DNA from 4 places in the Arthrobacter sp. KN11-1C genome. Region 1 is predicted to be linked to each of the others. Evidence: riboswitches for the same ligand, from Rfam matches in the RefSeq annotation. Region 1 holds a riboswitch; each other region holds the start of a gene.

Region 1 (3,202 bases):
CTACTTTGCCGTCGAGCATCAGCTGGGCGGCTGCCATCCCGGTCATGAGCGAAATCTGGGCGTTCCAGTCCTCCACCGGCAGCGAGGGCGCTGCGACGATCCTGTACCCCTCGCCGTCGGGCAGCTGCACGATTTCCTGCTCAGGCATGTTCAGGCTGGCTCCGCCGCGGCGGCGTTCGAGTTCCACCCGTTTGAGCCCGACCTCCTTGAGGAGCTGGAGGACGGGATCGGCCGCGCCGGAATCGATCTCCGCCTGCACGCCCTTGTAGTTGAGCTTGGCGCGGCTGCGTACGCTTGCCCGACGCACGGAGACGGTACGGAACTCCGCTTCGGCGTCGAGTTCGAAGTCCCACACGAACGCGCCGCACGTCTGCCCGGCCAACAGGCTTCCGGCGTGTTCGCTGATGATCTCGGGGTGCAGCGGTATGCGGCCGTCCGGGGCATAGAACGTTTGACCGCGGTGGCGGGTTTCGGCGTCGAGCGCGCCTCCCGGGGGCACGAAGGAGGGCACATCGGAGATGGCGTAGAGGACCCTGTAACCATCGCCGGAGCGGTCTATGAAGAGCGCCTGGTCGAGATCCGTGGAAGAGGCCGGGTCGATCGTGATGAACGGAACGTCGGTGAGGTCCTGCACCGGCAGGGTGTGTCCGGAAACCGCCGCTTCGGCGTCGCGCAGCGCTTCAGCGGGATAGCCTGCAGGCAGCTCGAGTTCAGTCCGAAGCGCAGCCAGTGCTTCCGCAAGCTGGTTCGACGTTTCACTGACATTCGGGGCTATCCGCTGATGTGACACGAAAGTCAGGGTAACTCCAAAATCTTTCGGCGTCTCGCTAGGCCGCCGCGGCGTCGAGGGCGGCCAGGAGTGCCTGGGCTGCCGCCGTCGGATCCTCTGCCTCGGTGATGGCGCGGACCACCACGATGCGGCTTGCCCCGGCCTCCACCACCTCTTCGACGTTGCCCAGATCGATGCCCCCGATCGCGAACCAGGGGAGCACCACGCCGCCGACTGTCTCGGCGTCTGCCTGCTTCACCGCGTTGGCGGCATACTTCACCAAATCGAGCCCGACGGCGGAGCGTCCCGGCTTGGTGGGAGTGGCCCACACTGGCCCGACGCAGAAGTAGTCCAGTCCGCTGCGGCCGGGAGACGCGGCGATGGCTGCGTCAATCTGTTCCGGAGTGTGCGTGGAGAGGCCGATGATGGCGGGGTCGTGGAGCAGCTTCCGGGCCGAGCGCAGCGGGATGTCCTTTTGGCCGATATGGAACACCGGTGCGCCGGAGAGGGAAGCTATGTCCGCGCGGTCGTTGACTGCCCAGAGACGGCCGTGACGGTGCGCGACGGCCTGCAGGATCTCCAGGAGTTCCAGTTCCTCGGCGGCTTCGATGGTCTTGTCACGCAGCTGGATGATGTCCACGCCGCCCTCGAACGCGGCATCGACGAATTGCTCAAAATCACCCTGTTGCTTGCGGGCGTCGGTGCAGAGGTACAGGCGGGCGGTGGTGTGGACATCGTGCTGGGTCATGGAAACAGAGTAGTTCCTCTAAACTGGGCTGGTACCGCGGGAGCCGCGGCGGCGGTCACAATCGCCGCGCGGCTGAGAGGGCTTCAGCGCCGACCGCTTGACCTGATCCGGCTAGTACCGGCGTAGGGAAGGACTCCATGGAAAAAGCAAACACCCGGAACGGGCCCCTGCACGCGGATGTGGCGGTGATCGGGGGCGGCGTCATCGGCCTGGGCATCGCGTGGGAAGCCCGCAGCTCCGGCCGCTCGGTTGCCCTGATCGATCCCGCACCGGCGAGCGGTGCCACCTTTGCGGCGGCCGGCATGTTGGCGCCCGTCAGTGAACTCCACTACCAGGAAGAGGACCTCCTGGAGCTCATGCTCGAATCCTCGGCGCTGTGGCCGGACTTCGAACGCAATGTGACCGCCTCCAGTGCCGGACGCGGCACGGGTTACCGCACGACGCCGACCCTCGCCGTCGGTGCGGACGCCGCGGACCGCCGGGCGCTCGCCGACCTTCGTGACGTCCAGCTCGCCCATGGCCTGGTGGTGGAATCCGTCCCGTTGCGCGAGGCGCGGGAGCGCGAGCCGCTCTTGAGCCCGCAGATTTCCTGTGCTTTCGATATCCCGGGCGATCACCAAGTGGATCCGCGCCGGCTCTCGGCCGCGATTCTCGGTGCCTTGGCAGACCACCAGCCCGGCGATTCGAGCTGGATCGCGGGGGCCGGGGACGGGTTTGCGGTCCACGACACAGCGGCGGGCCTCCTATGGGAGGAAGGGCGCGTCGTCGGGGCGGTGCTCGGTTCGGGCGCCAAAATCCTCGCAGCCGAAACAGTGGTGGCCAACGGACTGGATGCTGCCCGCTTGAACGGCCTGCCGGATGGATTGTCGCTGCCACTGCGTCCCGTGTACGGCGACATACTGAGGCTGCGCGTCCCGGAGCACCTGCAACCCCTTGTCACCGCCACCGTCCGTGGGATGGTGCGCGGAGTGCCCGTGTATATCGTTCCCCGCGGCGACGGGACCGTGGTGATCGGCGCAACGCAACGCGAAGACGGTTTGTCGGCGTCCGGGGGAGGATCCAACCCGGTGTCAGCCGGCGGCGTGTACCAATTGCTCCGCGACGCCCAGGTACTGGTTCCGGCTGTTGCCGAACTGGAACTCCTCGAGGCGACCGCCCGTGCCCGCCCCGGCACACCGGACAACGCACCGCTGCTGGGCCGCGTCGAAGGTCGCGAAGGAACCGTGCCGGGCCTCATCGTGGCCAGCGGCTTTTTCCGGCACGGCGTGCTCCTCACCCCGGCAGCGGCGAAAATCTGCGTCGGACTCATGGATGGCAACGCCGATCCGCGGTGGAACAAATTCCGCCCGGACCGCTTCTCCCGCCCGCTCTCAGCAGCGAGGGCATCCACAGGCGGCCCCTCGGCCGACACCCCAAATCCCCTTCCGAAGGACCACGCATGAACATCAAATTGAACGGCACAGACCACACGCTGGGCGACGGCGCGTCCGTGACCACACTCGTCAGCCACATCACCGGACGGCTTGTGGACCCCAGCGGCCAGGCGGCCGACGGACGCAAGATCGGAGTCGCCGTCGCACGCAATTCCGAAGTGGTGCCGCGCAGCCAATGGGCTGCCACCGCGCTCGCAGAGGGCGACGAACTCGAAATCGTTACCGCAGTACAGGGAGGCTGAACCATGACCG
Region 2 (3,202 bases), 350 kb from region 1:
TCGTGCCTGGAGTCCCCACGCTTGTCCTGACCGGTGGTTGGGAGCCCCTGTACGAAGAGATCGCCGGCTACCTGCAGGAAACCGGCGCCCTCCGCCGCGTTGCGGCTGGAGGACACCGGCCTCATGACTCCGTTGAAGGAGACCGGATCATCCGCTCCTTCATCGCGGACGTCAGCCGCGCAGGATCAGTCCAAGCGTCCTGATCAGTTCAGGCTTCCTGAATTCGCGCCGCGGTTTCCTCCGGGAACTTCAAGCTCGGGCAAATAGACCTTGCCGCCCGATGCCAGGAACTCAGCGCTCTTTTCGCGCATCCCGCTAAACATTTCCGCGATGGCCGCTTGGGAATCCGCGGAGCCGTACTCGTCGCGGATGTCCTGGCTGATCCGCATGGAGCAGAATTTCGGTCCGCACATCGAACAGAAGTGTGCCGTCTTGGCCGGTTCGGCCGGGAGCGTCTCGTCATGGAACGCTTCCGCCGTGACCGGATCCAACGACAAGGCGAACTGGTCACGCCAGCGGAACTCGAAGCGGGCCTTGGAGAGGGCATCGTCGCGCTCGTGGGCGCCCGGGTGTCCCTTGGCGAGGTCCGCGGCGTGGGCGGCGATCTTGTAGGTGATCACACCGGTCTTGACGTCGTCCTTGTTTGGCAGGCCCAAGTGTTCCTTCGGGGTGACATAGCAGAGCATCGCGGTTCCGTAGCGTGCGATTTCCGTGGCGCCGATGGCTGAGGTGATGTGGTCGTAGCCCGGAGCGACGTCGGTGACCAAGGGTCCCAGGGTGTAGAACGGGGCGCCGTCGCACAGCTCCTGCTGACGCTCCACGTTCTCCCGCACCAAGTGGAACGGAATGTGGCCGGGGCCCTCCACCATGACCTGGACGTCGAATTCCCATGCCCGCTTCGTCAGCTCGGCCAAGGTGTCGAGCTCGGCGAACTGTGCGGCATCGTTGGCGTCCGCCGTCGCTCCCGGGCGCAGTCCATCACCCAGCGAGAACGCGACGTCGTACTTGGCGAAGATTTCGCAGAGTTCGTCGAAATGCGTGTAGAGGAAGTTTTCCTCGTGGTGCGCCAGGCACCAGCCCGCCATGATGGAGCCGCCGCGGGAAACGATGCCCGTCACGCGGTTCGCGGTGAGCGGCACGTACCGCAGCAACACGCCGGCGTGGATGGTCATGTAGTCCACGCCCTGCTCGCATTGTTCAATGACGGTGTCGCGGAAGATCTCCCAGCTGAGTTTGTTGGCTTCTCCGTTGACCTTCTCGAGGGCCTGGTAAATCGGCACGGTGCCGATCGGTACGGGGGAGTTGCGGATGATCCATTCGCGGGTGGTGTGGATGTCGTCACCCGTGGACAGGTCCATGACGGTGTCGGCGCCCCATTGCGTGGCCCACTGCAACTTGTCCACTTCTTCAGCGATGGAGCTGGTGACGGCCGAATTGCCGATGTTGGCATTGATCTTCACCAGGAACGCCTTGCCGATGATCATCGGTTCGGATTCGGGGTGGTTGATGTTGTTGGGGATGATGGCCCGGCCGGCGGCGACTTCGCTGCGGACCAGTTCCACATCGCAGTTCTCGCGAAGTGCCACGAATTGCATTTCGGGCGTGACGATGCCCTGTTTGGCGTAATGCATCTGCGTCACGGTCTTGCCGTCGACGGCGCGGCGGGGCACCGGCTGTGCGCCCTTCCACTCCGCGGAGGCGGCTCCGCGGCGCACGGCCGATTTGCCGTCGTCGAGCAGGTTCCGTTCGCGGCCGCTGTAAGCCTCGGTGTCGCCACGTGCTTCGATCCACTCGCTCCGGAACGGTTCGAGGCCCACTACGGGATTACTCCCCGGCCCTGCCGTGCGGTACACCCGGAAGGGGGCGTTGGCCTCGCCGTTGGGAGATGGTTCCAGGGCTATTTCCGTGACCGGGACACGGATTCCCGTCGCTGTGTCCTCCAGGAACGCGAGGGAATGCGACTTGAGCGACTGTGTCACCTCCTGCGCCGATTCGTTTTGGGCAGGGCTCAGCTGTGTTTCTTTGGTGCTCAAGGAGTACTCACTTCCTTCGCCGGCATTACCCGGACAGGTTCAACGGTCGCAGGCTGCGTCAGCCCGATCTCAGCCCTTGCAAGGGCCCCCGTGTGGTCGTAGATGAAGCTACCACAGCCGGGAGTCCTCGAGACAGATGTGACCGAGGACAGATGTGACTGCCCCGGCGACGGCGCCTGAGTCTAGGGTGGATTCATGGCGGAAATCATCGAATTCAGCGGCGCTGTCCTCACCGGGCCGGAGGAGGAACTGCGAGGTCTCTGGTCGGTCGACGGACGGATGACCTTTGTCCGCCCCCTCGCGAAACCGGACGTAGTGCTGGATGGATGGGTGCTGCCCGGCTTGGTCGACGCGCATTGCCATGTTGGCTTGGGCAAGGGCGGAGCTGTCGACGAGGAGACTGCCCGCTTGCAGGCGACGGCGGACAGGAAGGCCGGGACTCTCTTGATCCGCGACGCCGGTTCCGCGAGCGACACGCGCTGGCTGCAGCGCCGCACGGACATGCCCAGAATCATCCGCGCGGGCAGGCATATCGCGAGGCAACGCCGTTACATCCCCGGGCTGGCCGAAGAAGTCGAGCCGGAGGATCTGGTGGAAGCGGTGCGCAAGCAGGCACGGTCCGGGGACGGCTGGGTCAAGATCGTCGGGGACTGGATCGACCGCTCCGCCGGGGATCTCGGCCCGTCCTTTCCGGCGGCCGTCGTCAAGGACGCTGTCGCGGCGGCGCACGACGAGGGGGCCCGGGTGACCGCCCATTGCTTCGCCGAAGGGACCATCGACGACATGCTCGACGCCGGCATCGACTGCATCGAGCACGCCACCGGATTGTTGCCGCACCACATTCCCCGGCTGCTGGACCAAGGCGTACCGATCGTCCCCACCCTCATCAACATTGCGACGTTCCCGGACATCGCGAAACAGGCGGAAGCGAAGTTCCCCCGTTACGCCGCCCACATGATCGCGCTCTGGGAGCGTCGGCATGAGCGGATCCTCGAGGCGTTCGACGCCGGGGTGCGGGTATACGCCGGGACGGACGCCGGCAGCGTCATCAAGCACGGCCGGATCGGCGAGGAGATCCTGGAACTGCACCGGGCCGGCCTGCCGCCGGCCGCCGCGCTCGACGCCGCCTGCTGGTCCGCCCGCGAGTGGCTGGGGGCCGACGCCATCAG
Region 3 (3,202 bases), 440 kb from region 1:
GTTCACCGGCAGCGGTGGCAACCTCGAGGAAACCGTCACCAAGAACAACCTTGAGGCTGCCGAGGAAGTGGTTCGCCAGTTGCGCTTGCGCGACATCGGCGGAATCATCGTCATCGACTTCATCGACATGGTCCTGGAATCCAACCGCGACCTCGTATTGCGCCGCCTGGTCGAGTGCCTCGGCCGGGACCGCACCAAGCACCAGGTCGCGGAAGTGACGTCCCTTGGTTTGGTCCAGATGACCCGCAAGCGCATGGGCACGGGCCTGCTTGAGGTCTTCGGCGAGCAGTGCGAGACGTGCGCAGGGCGCGGAATCGTCACGCACGACGAGCCTGTCGAGCACCGTCGGGCAAACGTAGTGGCAGCCGAACACCACCACCCGCGCACTGAGTCACAGCCGGCCGTCCGCCCGGAGCAGCGCAAGCGCCGCCGCGGCAGGGGCACGGGCCAGGGAACTGCCGAACTCCCGGTCGCCCCTCCGGTGCCCGTCCACACGGTGGAATCCACTGATCCGAACCGCCAGGCAGCCACCCGCGCCGCCCTTGCCACCATCGCGGCGGCAGCCCACGCTGCCCACCTGCACGACGACGAGCTCCACCACGCGGCGGAATTGCTCGCTGACGGGCACCTAGCCGAAGCAACTCCGGCAGCCCCGGCCGCCCCGGCTCCTGCCGCTGCATCGGGTGGAGAGGAACGTTCGAAGCCTGTGCTGCGATTCGGCGGCGAGGAAGTGGCGTTGCCCTTCGTCCACCACGAAGAGGAACCTGCAAGTGGCGCACCGGCCATGAGCCTGGATCTGTTGGCTCAGGCGTTCGCGGGACTCGGAGAAGCACCCGGCACCGCCCCGGCAGCCACGGAAGCCCAGGAATCCCCAGCAGGGGCCCGCGTGGGCGTTGCAAGCGGGGAATCTCCGGACTCGGGTCTGCGTGGACGCCGAGGGCGCCGCAACCGCAGTGCCAGCCGTGCCCAGGGTGCCGCCAACGCCACCAACGTCGAGCACCACGAGGTCGCTGTGGCTGCCTCCGGTGGGGCCGCACACGAGGCCAAGGCACCGGACGCTGCACCGGCCAAGTCGGCTCCGGCAGCCGAACCGATCATTCTCGGAGTCGGCGTGCCGAAGTCCGAACTCTAAACGCAGTACCCTGCCCGAAGCCCCGGCCGTTTCCACCCTCGTGGAAACGGCCGGGGCTTCTGCGTTTCCGGCTGATTCACCGGATCCCCGCACGGTGCGGTTGCATTGGGCGATTTCAGCGGGCGAGGTGTCATCCGGGTTAAGCTAAGGGACTGACACGGGGTGCCGCGCACCAAGCCGGCTGAGACCAAACCCGTTGAACCTGTCCGGTTAGCACCGGCGAAGGGATGTCTCGTATGACTGTTTCGGCGCAATCAGCCGTCTACCCGCTCAAGGCTGTCCAGAACCCCATCCCCAGGGTCCTCAGCATTGCCGGCTCGGATCCCTCGGGTGGCGCCGGAATCCAAGCCGACCTGAAGAGCATCGCGGCCAACGGCGGCTACGGCATGGCCGTCATCACGGCCCTCACTGTACAAAACACGCAAGGAGTCACTGCCGTCCATGTGCCTCCCGTGGAGTTCCTGAGGCAGCAATTGGATGCCATCAGCGACGACATCATTGTTGATGCCGTCAAAATCGGCATGCTCGGGGACGCCGCGGTCATCCACGAGGTCCGCCGCTGGCTCGGCGAGGTGCGCCCCGCCGTCGTCGTGCTGGATCCGGTGATGATCGCCACCAGTGGAGACCGGCTCCTCGCGGAATCCGCTGAAACCGCGCTGCGGGAACTTCTGCCCCTCGCCGACTTGGTGACCCCCAACCTTCCCGAACTGGCCATGCTGCTTGGCGAAGCTGAGGCGACCGACTGGGCATCGGCGTTGGAGCAAGGCAAACGACTGGCAGCTGCCTGCGGAAACACCGTCCTGGTGAAGGGCGGCCATCTGCAGGGAGCGGGCTGCCCCGATGCCTTGGTCAACACCGGGGGAGTCCTGAGCCAGGACGTGGTGGAATTCGCCGGCCAACGTGTGGAGACCCGCAACAGCCACGGCACGGGATGTTCCCTGTCGTCGGCGATGGCGACGGCCAAGGCGCGGCTCGGCGATTGGGAATCTGCCTTGCGCGTGGTCAAGCCTTGGCTCCAGGAGGCGCTGACCCAGTCCGGGGTGCTGGAAGTGGGGAAGGGCAACGGGCCGATCCATCATTTCCACGCGCTTCAGCAAGAGCTGCGGCCGGGGGATTTCGCCGTCCGGATGTGGGACGCCGCCCAATCGGAACTTGCGGCCATTTATGGCCTGGACTTCATCCAGCATTTGCAAACCGGTGGCCTCAGCGAAGCGCAGTTCAGCTATTACCTGTCGCAGGATGCCCTTTATCTCAACGGCTATTCCAGGGTCCTGGCCAGGGCAAGCGCCCTCGCCCCCAGCGAAAACGAACAGCTGTTCTGGGCCCGCGGCTCGCAGATGTGCCTTGAAGTCGAGTCCGAGCTGCATCGGAATTGGCTCAGCGGACGCCAGGTAAGCGAAAAGCAAGGCCCCGTCACGAAGGCCTACGTCGACCACTTGCTCGCGGCGTCTGCGTCGGGCAGCTATGCCGTGCTGTTGGCTGCCGTGCTGCCCTGCTACTGGTTGTACGCCGAGGTGGGACAGCAGCTCCACCATGGCTATCTTCAGGCCGGAGCGTCGGACGAGCACCCTTATGCCGACTGGCTGCGCACTTATGCGGACGAGGCGTTCGCCGAGGCCACCCGCAAGGCGATCGACATCACGGATGCCGCCGCGAGGGCCGCTTCTCCTGCCGAGCGCACGGCCATGATGGAGGCATTCTCCGAATCCTGCCGCTATGAAACTGCGTTCTTCGATGCCCCAAGGCTGCATGCTTGAACCCGTTTCCCGGTGCGTAAGGATGGGATATCGGGGCCTTTCCGGCGGACGCCGCAGCGTGTCGGCGTGAGGATCCAAGCTTTTCCCGGTCGGCAGGGTAAGGTGGACGGGCACGGTACCGGATGGCGGCATAGCCAGTCTGTGGCAGCCATCACGTGGCAGCCTCCGGACCTGGCCTCATTTGCAGCCGAAGGCGAAACTAGCGTAATCTAGATCTTCGGTGCTTACGCCAACACTTGGGTTATGCCCCTAGAGACCTTTCATTTGGAATTGACATTTCACTTGGATTTGTTCGAGGGATGACTCATGGATT
Region 4 (3,202 bases), 1.0 Mb from region 1:
ATGGTGGGTGTGGCCGATCCTGGCGGTCGCCTGGATCTTCCAATTGCTGACCGTGCCCGTGTCCGCACACATGGTGGGCCGCGCAGGCTACCGGACCAAGCACCTCCACCCCGAGCTGCTGAGCATAGACGAACTCGAGGCCGTGGTATTGCGGGCTGCCGGTCAACGTGCAGCGGAGAAAGCCCAGGAAGCCGCTTCGGAAGTGCCCCGCACCGGGAGCACGCGCGACGGCGGGAGCGTCCGGGATGGCGGCAACGCCCGCGACGCCCGGGATAGCGGGGGCGCGGGCGCTAACGGCGGACCGTCCGCCTAGACGACGTCCTGCGTCTTTTCGAAGTGCGAGATGGCGCGCTTCGTACCCCGGCCCGCGACAACCTGGATGACGGCGCTGACAGCGGCGGAAATCAGGGCGAAGGTCAGGGCGGAACGCAGGCTCGCTTCCATGTCGTCGTTGCCCTTGGGTGGCTTGTTGCCCGTGGTTTTTTCCCACAGGGCGTTGACGAGCTTGGTGCCAGCAAAGCCTGCGCCGATGCTCACGCCGGTGCCGAGCAGTTTGAAGAAGAAGTTCATTCCGGGACTCCTTGCGGGAGGAAACAGGACCGTCCCCAGCCTAACCCCACTTCAGGGCAGTTCCGGAGCATCGGATGGCGCCTGGTGCCTCAGCCGGAAGAACTCCTGCAGGGCCCCCGGGTTTGGACGCACGGGAACGATGTCACGGCTCTCGGCCAGCACAGCTTCCATCGTGCCGAGGGCGAGGAGCTCATCCAGCAGCACCAAGGTGGGCGGCATGAGCTTGAGTGTTCCGGCGGCTTCGGCATCAAGGATTGCGCGGACCGGCATCCACAGGGAGGATGACGCTTCCGTGGTCTGGTGCCTTGGCTCGGCACCGGAAACCGGGCAGGCAAGGTAGAAGTAGGTGTCGAAGCGCTTGGGCTGGTCTGCCGGGGTGACCCAGTTGGCCCACGGACGGAGGGTGGCAGCGTCGAGTTTCAGCCCGGCCTCTTCGAAAACCTCGCGCTGTGCGGCCGCCAGTACGCGGCCGGCGTTCAACGGGGCGGAAGAGGGCTCGGCGGCGATGCTGCTCCGGTGCCATGCGGCGGCGTGCCGCTCGACGACGTCGTCCGCGAAGTCCCAGCCGGAGCTGTCCGCCTGGTCCACCCGGCCGCCGGGGAAAACGACCATTCCGGCGGCGAAGTCCATCGTGCTCACCCGGTGCTGGACGAACACTTCCAAAGCGCGCGCCGCATCTTCGGAGCCCTCCGGAACCGCGGCGTCGCGGACCAGGATCACGCTCGCGGCGAGTCTCGGTTCGGCCGTGCTGTTCGTTTCGTCAATCCCTGCCAAGACCGCTCCTTTGCCTGCGCTTCTGCGTCACATTCTGCTGGATCATTCTCCCAGTTTCTGTGGCCGCCCGCGCCATTCCGGGCCCGACTGCGCCCACCCGGCGAATGATCGAGCAGAATCCGTCGGTTCGCGTCTTTGTCCAGGCTTCGAAACCCTGCCAAGGTGTAAACTGAACCACGCCCAAAAGGGTGGATTGATAACGACAGGGGAGCGCCGCCGTCGGGCTCGCAGCAATGCGGCACGGAGGACGGGCGCTGAGAGTGCGGACAGCCGCAGACCCTCGAACCTGATCCGGCTAGTACCGGCGCAAGGGAGTCGAGTTCTCATAGTGTCCGGAACCGGCGCGGCGGAAGCCGCTCGCAGGCAACCGGGAACACTTTCCCCTCCTGTTCCTCAGGAGGACAAAATGACTGGTATTTCTGCAAGGACGGGCCTCACCAAGCCTGCCTACAATTGGCGCGTCGTGGACATTGTCGTGGCGGCGCTGATCTCCATCGCCGGTGGCGTGATCTTCTGGGCATGGGACCAGATGGCTCTCGTCGTCACCCCAGCGACCGCCGGTTACCCTCCGTTGGGCGGCCTGATCGCCGGCGGTTGGATGATTCCGGCAGTGCTGGGCATGCTCATCGTCCGCAAGCCCGGTGCGGCAATTTTCTGCGAAATTGTGGCCGCCACCAGCGAGCTCATCATGGGTAACCAGTACGGCACCACGGTGCTGATCTCGGGTCTGCTCCAGGGCCTTGGCGCGGAACTCATCTTCCTGGCCTTCATGTACAAGAAGTTCAACCTGCCGGTGTCCCTGCTGGCCGGTGCCGGCGCGGGCCTGTTCTGCGGCCTGAACGACTCCTTCCTGCCGTGGGGCTGGAACATCGCCTACGAACCGGTCGACAAGCTCGCGTACATCGTGTTCTGCACGATCTCCGGGGCCGTCATTGCCGGAGGCCTGTCCTGGATCGCTACCCGTGGCCTGGCAAGGACCGGCGTCCTGAGCGCGTTCGCGTCCCGCAAGGCCGCCTCGGAGCCCGTCTTTTCCTGATGCCCAGTCCTGATTCCGGCACCTCTGCCGTGGTGCGACCCGCCGCCATTTCCGCGCAAGGCTGGGGCTGGCGCCACGCTGGCCGCACCACGCAGGCCATCCACGCCCTGGACCTGGACATCCGTCCGGGAGAGCGCGTGCTGCTGCTCGGCCCCTCGGGCGCGGGCAAGTCGACGCTCCTGCATGCCCTGGCAGGCGTGCTGGGCGAGGAAGGGGACGACGCCGACGAGACCGGCTCGTTGCTCGTGGACGGTGTTTCGCCAAAGGCCCAGCGCGGCCGTGCCGGACTCATGCAGCAGGACCCGGAAACCCAGGTGGTGCTCTCCCGGTTGGGCGACGACGTCGCGTTCGGTGCCGAGAACCTTTGCGTGCCCCGGGAGGAGATTTGGAAGCGCGTCGGTGAAGCGCTCGACGACGTCGGGCTGCGGCGTAGTGCCGGTGGCAGTGCCAGCGGCAACTTTGCGCTCGACCACCCGACGTCGGCCCTCTCGGGCGGGCAGAAACAGCGCCTTGCGTTGGCCGGTATCCTGGCGATGCGGCCGGGCCTGATCCTTCTGGACGAGCCGACCGCCAACCTCGACCCCGCGGGCGTGCTGGAGGTCCGCGACGCCGTGGGCCGCTGCCTCGACAAGACCGGCGCCACGTTGGTGGTGGTGGAGCACCGGGTCTCCGTCTGGAAAGACCTCGTGGACCGGATCGTGGTGCTCCAGCCGGGCAGTTCCTCCTCCACGGAAGGCTCGACGCCGGCGGTTCTCCTGGACGGCGATCCGGAGACGGTGTTGGTCCAAGCAAGGGACATGCTCATTGCTGCGGGCGTCTGGG

Evidence for each region. Region 1 has a riboswitch for thiamine pyrophosphate ahead of thiO (glycine oxidase ThiO). Riboswitches for the same ligand answer to the same signal wherever they lie in the genome.
Region 2: linked by a shared signal. The riboswitch ahead of thiC (phosphomethylpyrimidine synthase ThiC) and the one ahead of thiO (glycine oxidase ThiO) in region 1 are both predicted to bind thiamine pyrophosphate.
Region 3: linked by a shared signal. The riboswitch ahead of thiD (bifunctional hydroxymethylpyrimidine kinase/phosphomethylpyrimidine kinase) and the one ahead of thiO (glycine oxidase ThiO) in region 1 are both predicted to bind thiamine pyrophosphate.
Region 4: linked by a shared signal. The riboswitch ahead of ACSBOX_RS01685 (ECF transporter S component) and the one ahead of thiO (glycine oxidase ThiO) in region 1 are both predicted to bind thiamine pyrophosphate.

The regions. Positions count from the first base shown of each region.
Region 1 is NZ_CP197467.1:1,368,705-1,371,906, forward strand. It holds gene ACSBOX_RS06455 (RNB domain-containing ribonuclease) at 1-790, opposite strand, end outside; gene thiE (thiamine phosphate synthase) at 828-1,517, opposite strand; TPP riboswitch at 1,544-1,663, shown strand; gene thiO (glycine oxidase ThiO) at 1,655-2,959, shown strand; gene thiS (sulfur carrier protein ThiS) at 2,956-3,192, shown strand; gene ACSBOX_RS06475 (thiazole synthase) at 3,196-3,202, shown strand, end outside.
Region 2 is NZ_CP197467.1:1,719,233-1,722,434, forward strand. It holds gene ACSBOX_RS08025 (alpha/beta hydrolase) at 1-203, shown strand, start outside; gene thiC (phosphomethylpyrimidine synthase ThiC) at 204-2,033, opposite strand; TPP riboswitch at 2,028-2,135, opposite strand; gene ACSBOX_RS08035 (amidohydrolase family protein) at 2,229-3,202, shown strand, end outside.
Region 3 is NZ_CP197467.1:1,808,656-1,811,857, forward strand. It holds gene ACSBOX_RS08475 (Rne/Rng family ribonuclease) at 1-1,132, shown strand, start outside; TPP riboswitch at 1,281-1,377, shown strand; gene thiD (bifunctional hydroxymethylpyrimidine kinase/phosphomethylpyrimidine kinase) at 1,369-2,889, shown strand.
Region 4 is NZ_CP197467.1:343,786-346,987, forward strand. It holds gene mnhG (monovalent cation/H(+) antiporter subunit G) at 1-313, shown strand, start outside; gene ACSBOX_RS01675 (DUF4235 domain-containing protein) at 310-570, opposite strand; gene ACSBOX_RS01680 (NUDIX hydrolase) at 622-1,344, opposite strand; TPP riboswitch at 1,539-1,675, shown strand; gene ACSBOX_RS01685 (ECF transporter S component) at 1,751-2,380, shown strand; gene ACSBOX_RS01690 (ABC transporter ATP-binding protein) at 2,380-3,202, shown strand, end outside.